DNA from 2 places in the Luteibacter sp. 9133 genome. Region 1 is predicted to be linked to the other one. Evidence: predicted binding sites of a transcription regulator. Region 1 holds the regulator's gene; the other holds the start of a gene.
What was found. Region 1 encodes FliA, which starts transcription of late flagellar genes. Its sites were predicted from a motif close to TAAAGTTTNNCNNNCNNNGGCCGATAA; they were not measured.
Positions count from the first base shown of each region.

Region 2: FA87_RS10745 (GGDEF domain-containing protein) is a predicted target of FliA. The motif match lies at 2,222-2,248, and genes of this name have one in related genera.

Region 1 covers NZ_JUHO01000001.1:3,176,994-3,182,338, reverse strand. Annotated here, with positions in the region: gene flhA (flagellar biosynthesis protein FlhA) at 1-80, shown strand, start outside; gene flhF (flagellar biosynthesis protein FlhF) at 114-1,481, shown strand; gene FA87_RS13800 (P-loop NTPase) at 1,552-2,427, shown strand; gene FA87_RS13795 (RNA polymerase sigma factor FliA) at 2,424-3,155, shown strand; gene cheY (chemotaxis response regulator CheY) at 3,209-3,610, shown strand; gene FA87_RS13785 (protein phosphatase CheZ) at 3,621-4,262, shown strand; gene FA87_RS13780 (chemotaxis protein CheA) at 4,270-5,345, shown strand, end outside.
Region 2 covers NZ_JUHO01000001.1:2,494,060-2,499,404, forward strand. Annotated here, with positions in the region: gene FA87_RS10725 (S9 family peptidase) at 1-88, opposite strand, end outside; gene FA87_RS10730 (GNAT family N-acetyltransferase) at 282-572, opposite strand; gene FA87_RS10735 (OsmC family protein) at 671-1,096, shown strand; gene FA87_RS10740 (CorA family divalent cation transporter) at 1,156-2,133, shown strand; gene FA87_RS10745 (GGDEF domain-containing protein) at 2,388-3,461, shown strand; gene FA87_RS10750 (alpha-ketoglutarate-dependent dioxygenase AlkB) at 3,477-4,058, opposite strand; gene sodC (superoxide dismutase family protein) at 4,102-4,629, opposite strand; gene FA87_RS10760 (16S rRNA pseudouridine(516) synthase) at 4,744-5,345, opposite strand, start outside.

The DNA.
Region 1 (5,345 bases):
CCCAAAACCTGCATGTACTCGCTTACAACGAAGTTCCGGATAACCGACGCGTCAAGCTGGTGACGGCGCTCGGCAGGTAAGTGGGGAATGAACATGGACACAGGATCGAACGCATGAAAATCAAACGCTTCGTAGCCCCCGACATGCGCCAGGCCATGCGCCAGGTGCGCGACGAGCAGGGCCCGGATGCCGTGATCCTGTCGACCCGTCGGCTGGACGACGGTATCGAGATCATCGCGGCGCTGGATTACGACGAAGCGCTGGTGCGTGAAGCCGGCTTCGGTGTCGATCTTCCGCCGCGCGAGCGCGAGGAAGCGCCGATCCGCGCGCGCCGCGACAACGACTTCGCCGCCCGCATCGATCAGGCCAAGGCCGCGACCGCCGCCGCTGTCGAACGTGTGACGCGCGGTGCTCCGGCGCCCGCCGCTCCGCAGGTCGCGAATCCGAATGCGCCACAGCGTCAGTCGAGCGCCGCGCTCGCCGCCAGCGTCGCCGATGTGGTGCGCGCCGCGACGGTCGCCCCGAACCACAACGCGAACAGCGACGCCGCCGTCAATGGCGTGCGTGCCGAGATCAACAGCCTGCGTGAGATGCTGGAAGTGCAGTTGTCCACGCTCGCCTGGAATCAGATGGACCGCGACCAGCCGCTGCGCGCCCGCGTGCTCCGCGAGATGACCCGCCTGGGCATCGACGGCGACGTGGCTCGCGCGCTCTGCGCCGAGCTGCCGCCGGGCATGACCGCCGAGCAGGCCCGCTACCTGCCGCTGGGCATCCTCTCGCGCAACATCCGTACCAGCGGCCGCAACGCCGATACCGCCGGTAGCGCCGTCACCGCTCTGGTCGGCACGACGGGCGTTGGCAAGACCACCACCATCGCCAAGCTCGCGGCGCGTGCGGTGCTCCGCCACGGCGCCTCGAACGTCGCGCTGATCAGTGCCGACCAGTACCGCATCGGTGCGGGCGCCCAGCTGGAACATTACGGCCGCCTGCTCGGCGTGCGCGTCTACAACGCCCACGATGCACAGAGCCTCCGCAACGTGCTGCTCCAGCTGCGTGGCAAGCACACCGTGCTGATCGACACCGCCGGCCTGGCCGGTAACGACCCCAAGCTCCAGCAGCAGTTCGACACCCTGCGCGCGATGACCGAGGTGCGTGTCTGCCTCGTGCTTGCCGCGAACGCGCAGGCGCAGGCCATCGACAACGCGATCCGTGCCTACGCGCCGCTGGCGCCGCAGACCGCGATTCTGACCAAGCTCGACGAGGCCCCGCTGATCGGCGGTGCCCTGTCGGCCGTCATCCGCCACGGACTGCCGCTGGACTACACCACGGATGGCCAGCGCGTGCCGGAAGACATCGCCTCCGCGGATGCGCGCAAACTCGTCTGCCTGGCCGCTCAACTCGTCAAGCAGCGCACCGACGAACCGGACGACGCGATTCTCGCCGACCGTTTCGGCTTCTCCACCGCGCCAGCCATCGCCTGACACCGGGAACTGAAGTAACGTGACCACGGCATCCGCATCCGCACACCCCTTCACGGCAGTGAATTCCTTCATGAACACACACGTCGATTCCACCCAGGCTGCTGGGCTCAACTGGCTCGCCGACCGTCGTCCCACGCGCAGCATCGCGGTGGCGGGCGGCAAGGGCGGCGTGGGCAAGACCACGGTGGCGGTCAACCTCGGCATGGCGCTCGCGATGGGTGGCCGTGACGTGGTCCTGCTGGACGCGGATCTGGCCATGGCGAACATCGACGTGCTGCTGGGCCTGCAGCCCACGCGCCATCTGGGCCACATGCTCGAAGGCGAGTGCCGCATCGAGGACCTGATCCTCCACGCCAACCACGGCCTGAAGGTGATCCCGGCGACCTCGGGCGCGCGCCGCATGGCGCAGCTGCCGAATATCGAGCACGCCGCCGTGATCCGCGCCTTCGACGAATACCCGGTCGCCCCCGAATATCTGATCGTCGACACCGCCGCCGGCATCTCCGACAGCGTGTCGATGTTCGCGGCAGCCTCCGACGAAGTGGTGGTCGTGGTCTGCGACGAGCCGGCCTCGCTGACCGACGCCTACGCGCTGATCAAGGTGATGAGCCGCGAGTTCGACGTGAACCGCTTCCGCATCGTCGCCAACATGGTCCGCCATGCGCAGGAAGGCCGTCAGCTGTTCGAGAAGCTGGCCCGCGTGACCAACCGCTTCCTGGACGTGTCCCTGGATTTCATGGGCATGGTTCCGCACGACGAGTACCTGCGTCAGGCCATCCGCCGTCAGGCGGCCGTGGTCGACGCCTGGCCGAGCAGCCGCTCGGCGGTGGGATTCAAGAATCTGGCCCGGTCGGTCGATACATGGGGTGAACCCGAACCCCGGGTGCAGGGTCGCATCGGCTTTTTCGCCGAACGGAACCACATGGGGGGAGGGCTGCCGCTGTGAGTGTCGCTAGCGAATACCTTGAAATCACTAGAGTTCCAGCGGATCAACTGGTTAAAACGCATGCACCCCTGGTGCGCCGGATCGCCTATCACCTGATGGGCCGCCTGCCGCCAAGCGTGGACGCGAATGACCTCATGCAGGCCGGAATGATCGGACTGCTCGAGGCCGCAAGAAATTACTCGCCGACTCGCGCGGCCAGCTTCGAGACCTATGCGGGCATCCGCATTCGTGGCGCCATGCTGGACGAACTGCGCAAGACGGACTGGACCCCGCGCTCCGTCCACCGGAAGTTGCGCGAGGTGGCTGAAGTAACGAGGCAGATCGAGAACGAAACGGGTGGCGACGCCGAAGACGCGGAAGTGATGAAGCGGCTGGGCATCGACGCCATGGAGTACAACCAGATTCTGGCCGACGCGGCGAGCGCGCGGTTGCTGAGCCTCACGGCGCCGGAAGGCGACGAAGGCGCGGCGATCGACGTCGCGGACCCCGACGCCTCGGGCCCGGAAGGCAACTTCGAGAAGAACGGCCTGCGCGACGCGCTGGCGCAATCGATCGACGGCCTGCCGGAACGCGAGAAGCTGGTGATGTCGCTGTACTACGATGAAGAGCTCAACCTGAAAGAAATCGGTGTGGTACTGGGTGTGAGCGAGTCGCGCGTGTGCCAGATCCATGGTCAGGCCCTGATTCGCCTGCGTGCACGCATGACGGGTTGGAAAGACAAGCAGTGACGGCATCGCGGTGCCGTCGCCGGTAAAGAAAAAGCACGTGGCGGAGAGCAGTTTTGGACAAGAACATGAAGATCCTCGTGGTGGACGACTTTTCCACCATGCGGCGCATCGTCAGGAATCTCCTGGTCGAGTTGGGTTTCACCAACACGCTCATCCAGGAAGCCGAAGACGGTAACGCGGCGCTCGCGTTGCTGCGCTCGCAGCCGATCGACCTCGTCGTCACCGACTGGAACATGCCCAACATGACGGGCATCGACCTGCTTCGCGCTATCCGCGCCGATGCCGGTCTGAAGTCCTTGCCGGTGCTGATGGTGACCGCGGAAAACAACCGCGATCAGATCATCGCCGCCGCGCAGAGCGGTGTTAACGGCTACGTCGTCAAGCCTTTCACGGCGGTCACGCTGAAGGAAAAGCTCGACAAGATCTTCGAACGACTCGCCGCGGCTGCGGGCTAAGGGAATAACGATGAATACGATGCTCTCCCCCGGCCAAGAGGTCGTCCCCGAACTGCGCGAGCTGCTCGAGGCCGACGACGGCGCCGCCTTCGAAAAGGCACTCGACAACCTGATCCGCAGCCGCGAGCAGCACCTGTTCCTGGCGCTGGGCCACCTTGCGCGCGACCTGCACGAATCCGTGCGCCGCCTCGCTTCCGACATTTCGACCGACGGCGTGCCGGGCAACATGAGCGATGCGCGCAAGCATCTGCGTGACGTGCTGGAAATGAGCTCGACCGCCGCGCACCGCACGCTGGACTTCAGCGAAAAGCTGCGTCCGCAGGCCCAGGCGCTGGCGAAGCAGGCCGACGAAGTGCTCGTGCTCGATCACGCCGATCCGGCGTTCGGCGCCAATGCCACGGCGCTTGCCGTGCGCGTGGGCGATTTCGCGCAGAGCTGCGACATCGGCCTGGGCGAAATGGTCGAAGCCCAGTCGTGGCAGGATCTTTCCGGTCAGCGCGTGGCGCAGGTCGAAGCGTTCATGGCCAAGGTCGAGTCGTCGCTGGTCGAGCTGGTCCGTCTGACCGGCTCGCTCGCGGGCGGCAATGCGCCGGCCGCGGACAAGGTCAGCCAGGACGAGGTGGATCGCCTCCTCAGCGAATTCGGATTCTGAGCCCGCTATGAGCGTGGAGCTGGACAACGAGCTGCTCAACGTCTTCCTGATCGAAGCGCGCGAACTGCTCGAGAGCCTGGGCGAGCAGCTCGTGGATCTCGAAGCGTCGCCGAACGACACGGAGCTGCTGAACGCGGTCTTCCGTGCGTTCCACACCGTGAAGGGCGGTGCGGGCTTTCTTGGGCTCAATCCCATGGTGGAGCTGTGCCACCGTGGCGAAGATCTTCTGAACGAAGCGCGTAACGGCACGATCGTGCTCAACGCCGCCTTCATGGATGCGCTGCTCGAGTCGCTCGACCTGCTCAACGACATGATGCGCGCCGCCGATGGCGGCGTGCCGATCGAGCCCGCGCCGCGTTCGCTGCTCGACCGGCTGCTGATTCCCGGTCGTGCCGTATCCGCGGCTCCCGTTGCCTTGGCGGTACCGATCTCTTCGCCGGTCGCGGCACCTTCCGCGCCGAAAGCGTACGACCCGATCGAAGATGAATTCGAGGCGATGCTCGACGCCGCGCGCACCGACCGTGCGCCGGCACCGGCCTCGTCCGCGACGATCAACGATGACGAGTTCGAAGCGCTGCTCGATTCGTTGTACGGCACGGGGGCGCCAGGCGCGGACAGCGCAGCTGTTTCCGCATCGGCACCGACGCCCGCACCCGTGGTCGCTGCCGCACCGTTGCCGTCGAACAACGACGCGATCAGCGACGACGAATTCGAAGCCTTGCTGGATTCCCTTCACGGCACGGCAGCGCCGGGTGCGGTCGGTGGTGCGGCGCCTGTTGTCGCATCCACGCCTGCGCTCGCCGTGGTTCCCGTCGCTGCACCCGCACCGCCGGCAGTGGCTGCTCCCGCAGCGAAGGCCGCGCCCGCCGCGGCTGGCGAAAAGCGCGCCGCGTCCGCCGCCGACACGACGGTTCGCGTCGACACGCATCGTCTCGACAGCCTGGTCGACGCCGCGGGCGAGCTCGTGCTCGTACGCAACCGCCTCACCAGCCTCGCACCGCGCGGCGGCAACGATCCGATGGAACGTGCCATCGGCGAGCTGGAGCGCGTCGCGGAAGACTTGCAGAACGCCGTGCTGCGCAT
Region 2 (5,345 bases), 680 kb from region 1:
GGTCATCGGCGGATTTCGTCGGGGTGTCGGCGAGGCTGGCCTGGGTGAAGGCGAGCGCGACGGCCGCGGCGATCCACTTCGTACGCATGGGGTGACCTGGTGTGTGATTGAGGTGTGAAAACTATCACGACACTCATTACTCTCGCGAGCACCCCTTCGCTGGTGGCCGTCTGGGAGATGTGACCGAAGCCCGCCTCCGGCGGGAGACAGGCTCTGGTGGGAGCCCGGCTCCGGGAGACAGGCTTCGCCGGGGCCCAACCCTGTCGGCGAGCTGGACTCCGTCAGGCCAGCAAGTGGGAAAACTCCGGATTGCGCTTGAACCAGGTCGCCGCATAGGAGCAAGCGGGCTGGACCTTCCAGCCCCTGGCTTCTGCGGCCTGCACGGCGGATTTCGTCAGGATGGAGGCAATGCCCCGCCCGCCCACGGGCGATGGCACACCGGTGTGCGTGATCGTCATCACGTTGCCGGCGAGGCGGTACTCCACCTCGCAGGTGTGACCGTCCACCACGGTCGTGAACACCTGGTTTTCGGTGTCATGCGTAATTTCCAGCGGTTTCGCGTTGTCGCTCATCGATCATCTCCATCAGAAGGACAGCCGCACCTTCGCATTCTCTGGATGGGCGGGCCGTTAAGGTCAGCCGATCATCCCCCCACCGAAGGAGAATCTCCATGCAGAAGTCAGGCTCAGCGGTCTGGAAAGGCGGCATCAAGGATGGCCAGGGCACGATCTCCACGCAGACCGGCGTACTGAAGGAAGCCCCCTACGGCTTCAAGTCGCGCTTCGAAGACGGCCCGGGCACCAATCCCGAGGAACTGATCGGCGCCGCGCACGCTGGCTGCTTCTCGATGGCGCTGTCGCTCATGCTGGGCAACGCCGGCCTCACCCCCGACAGGATCGAGACGAAGGCCGACGTCACCCTCGACAAGGACGGCGAAGGTTTCTCCATCACCAAGGTGCATCTCACCGTGAAGGCGAAGATCCCCGGTACGGACCAGGCCGGCTTTGAAGCCATCGCCAGGCAGGCGAAGGAAGGCTGCCCGGTATCCAAGGTGCTGAATGCCGCGATCAGCATGGACGCCACCCTGGAAGCGTAAACTGCTCCGGCCGCCGGCCCCGGCCGGCGGCTTCCCTGGCCGACAGGATCGAACCCAGCGTGCTGATCATTCACGAACACGGCCAAAGCCAGCCTATCCGCTGGACAGCGGACATGGGCAGGCCGAAAGCTCCCATCTGGGTCGACCTCTTCGATCCCAGCGAAGACGAGAAAAAATGTGCCGCCGAGATCTCCGGCCTGCGCATTCCGGAACGGGCGGACGTCGACAACCTCGCCCTGTCCAGCCGTATCCGCACGGACGACGACGCGATGTACCTGTCGATCCCGTATTTCGCGGATGTCGATCCCGACGCCCCCAACGGTACCGGCCATCGCCCTTCCCCCGTCGGCATCGTAGTCACCGGGCATGTCCTGATGACGCTTCGCTTCCAGACCTCGCCCGCCTTCGACCTGGCGGCGCGGAGCTGCGATGAGCAGCACTGGGATTCCAGCGCCGACGTGCTGGCGACGCTGATCGAGGCGATCGTCAATCTCGCGGCCAGGCGCATGGAGGACGTCTCCGCCGATCTGAAACAGCTGTCCGACCGCGTCTTCACCACCGAGCGTCTGGGCACGCCCGCCCTGCGCGACTGCATGCTCGAGGTCGGCCGGCTCGAGGGCGAGCAGGCACGCAACCGCTCTTCCATGCTGGGCGTGCAGCGTATCGTCTCGTTCGTCAGGGCCAAGCAACCCGAGTGGATGTCCGATCAGGTCGAGGTCCGCCTGCGCGTGGTCGATCACGACCTCCGCACCCTGGACGAGTTCGACGATCAGCTGACCAACAAGCTGCAGTTCCTGCTGGATGCGAGCCTGGGCTTCATCAGCACGGACCAGAACCACGTGATGAAGGTGCTGACGGTGACCTCCGTGGCGACCATTCCTCCGGTGATCCTGGCCGGCGTCTGGGGCATGAACTTCAAGCACATGCCCGAGCTGGACTGGACCTTCGGCTACCCGATGGCGATCGGCGCCATCCTGCTGAGCATCCTGTTGCCCGTGCTGTTCTTCAAATGGCGGGGCTGGCTCGAAGGCGACTGAGCGGCGTCTATAGCGCAGTCCTTCACGATCGTGAAGGCCTGTAAACCTGACGTACGTCGCATTTTTTTACATTGGGCCGTGTTTTCCCTAAAGTTCGCGGCTGCACTGCCGTTAGCACCCTTGAGGGTCGCCCGGTGGAAGCCGGTCGAAACGACACGGGGCTGCCATCCGGCGCGCCCGACTCGGGGGAGGAAGTGTTCGGTGCCAGTCAGTAGTCACTATCGCGTTCGCCACGCCTCGTCGTGGGGTCGTCCATGAAGACGCCGTGGCATGCCATGACGGGCGGCCTTCCCGAGACGCGACTGCTGGCGTCGGTGGCCGAGTTCACCCACCACCGCGATATCGACGCCCTGGACCACAGCCTGGTCCTTTCGCTGGCCGAGCTTATGCCGGTCAACAGCGTCACCTTGTGCAAGCGTGGCGAGAGTCTGCAACAGCCCATCGAGTCGATGGTGGTCTGCGGCCGCAAGAGCGAGGGCGGATTCGTCGTCAACGCGCTGGAACCACCGCGCGAGGGCGACCCGGTCGACACCATCGTCTGCGCGATGGAAACCCTCGAAGCGATCAGCGACGTCACCGACAACGGTGACTGCCGCCTCGTCATTCCCATTCAACGCGACGGGTCCGCGATCGGCGCCCTGATGCTCGAGGCCGACGATTCGCTCGACGCCGTCCGTGTGATGGTCGAAGGCTTCGCGCGCATCTACGGCAACTACATCGCCCTGCTGAACGAGAGCGAGCGCGACAAGCTGACCGGCCTGTACAACCGCCGCAGCTTCGAACAGCGCCTGCGCCGCCTGCTCAAGCTCAGCCGCCAGCGTGCGCGTGCCGCCGTGGGCGGCGAGGACGAACGCCGTGGCGGCGTGCGCGACGACGACAGCAAGATCTACCTCGCCATCCTCGACATCGACCACTTCAAGCGGATCAACGACACCTACGGTCACGTCTACGGCGACGAAGTCATCCTGATGCTGGCCCAGCAGATGCGCGCCAGCTTCCGCCAGAGCGACGTGCTCTTCCGCTTCGGCGGCGAAGAGTTCGTCATGCTGATCGCCGCGGAAAACGAATACGTGGCGCAACACGCGCTGGACCGCTTCCGGCAGTTCATCGCCGATCACACGTTTCCGCAGGTCGGCCACGTCACTGTCAGCATCGGCTATGCGCGGATCACCGAGAACGACTATCCCGAAATCGTGCTCGATCGCGCGGACAAGGCGCTGTACTTCGCCAAGGAGAACGGTCGCAACAGCGTCTACGGCTACGAAAGCCTGACCCAGCGTGGCGAGCTCGCCGCGCCGGTCGCCCTCGGCAGTATCGACCTCTTCTGACCACGTGATGGCCCGTTAAGCGGGCTTCGTCGGATAACGCCGCCCCGCGGACCCGCCGCGTGGGCGCACCCGGAAGGCCAGGCTGATCCTCGGCCCGACCTCGCCGCGCGACTTCGGTATGCCGTGGTCGTAATGGAACTGCGTGGCATGGCTCATCGTCAGCAGACTGCCCGCCTCCAGATCCAGGTCGAAGCTGCGCTTCGCCCCTTCGCGCTCACGCAGCGTCATCCGCCGCGTCGCACCCAACGACAGCAGCGCGATCGGCTCGCCTTCCGCGATCTCGTCGATATGGTCGTTATGCGGCGCCACGCTGTCACGGCCATCGCGATAAAGATTGAGGCCCACGGAGGTGAACCGCACGCCGGTCGCGGCGATCGCTTCGCGCGCCGCCTCGGTCAGCGGCGACGGCAGAGCCGGATCGTCCAGCGCGTAATGCTGGACCAGCCGCGGTACGTCCACTTCGCGCCCGTACATCTCACGCCGCTGCGCCTGCCACGGAATCGTAGCCATCAGGGTGTCAAACCATCGCGCCGCCATCGGGGGCGCGATAAGGCCCGGCTCGTACGCGAACCGCCCGTGCTCATCGTCGACGATCACGAGCGGTCCGGCAGCGAACAGCGAGCCCTGACTCACGTCGCCCTTACTTGATGACGCCGCACGCGATGCGCGCACCACCGCCGCCCAGCGGTTCCGGCTGGTCGGCGTAGTTGTCGCCACCGGCGTGGATCATCAGCGCATGGCCTTTCAGCGTCGCCAGCGTCTTGAGGTGCGGCGCGGTTACCGGCGTGGTGTCGGTACCATCGGCGGCAATCTCGATGCGCGGCAGGTCGCCCTCATGGCCCATGGCATCCGGACCTTCGTGCTTGCCGGTCTTGGCCGGGTCGAAGTGGCCACCGGCAGCGAGCGCGGCGCCCTTCTTGCCGTCTTTCTCGCCCGGGTCGCAGCTGGCCTTCTCGTGCAGATGGAAGCCATGCGTACCCGGCGGCAGGCCCTTGAGGTCCGGCGTGAACACGAGACCGCCGGCGCTCTCGGTGACGGTCACCTTGCCGACGGACGCGCCCGCGCCATCGGCGGTCACGGCGGTGAGCGGCACCACCACGCTCTTCTCGGCAGCCTGTGCGGCGGCGCAGACGAACAGGCCTGCGGCCACGATTGCGATCTTTCTCATCATGCACTCCTGTGGAATCGAGGGAACTCCGGGATACTGCACCCGGCGTAGACGGCACGTCCATAACCCACAGGCGACAGGCTTCCCGCTGCGGACGCCGCGAAGCAGCTGTCCCTACCTGCCAAACATCCGTGCCTTATCCGCCTCATCCAGCGCACGCCACTCACCGGAAGGCAGCCCGTCCAGCGACAACCCACCCAGCGTCGTACGCTCGAGCGTCACCACGTGATTGCCCACCGCCGCGAACATCCGCCGCACCTGGTGATAACGGCCTTCCGTCAGCGTCAGACGCACATGACGCGGCCCCAGCACCTCCAGCGTCGCCGGAAGCAGCGGTTCGGTTTCGCCGTCCAGCATCAACGTGCCGGCGGCGAACGTATCGCCCTCGTCGCCACGCAGATCCTCGGCCAGTGTCGCTTCGTAGACCTTGGCCAGCGAGGCCTTCGGCGAAATGATCCGGTGCAGCAGCGGACCGTCATCGGTGAACAGCAGCAGGCCCGACGTCTCCCGATCGAGGCGGCCGACCGTCGACAGTACGGGATTGCGCAACGCGAAGCGGGGTGGCAGCAGGTCGTAGACCAGGCGGCCGACGTCCTTGCGCGAGCAGGTGTAGCCGCTGGGTTTGTTGAGCATCAACAGCAGGCCCTGCGGCGGGTCCAGCGGTTCGCCGTCGAAGCGCACGTCGGCGTGTTCGACCTTGTCGTCGGCGTAAAGCA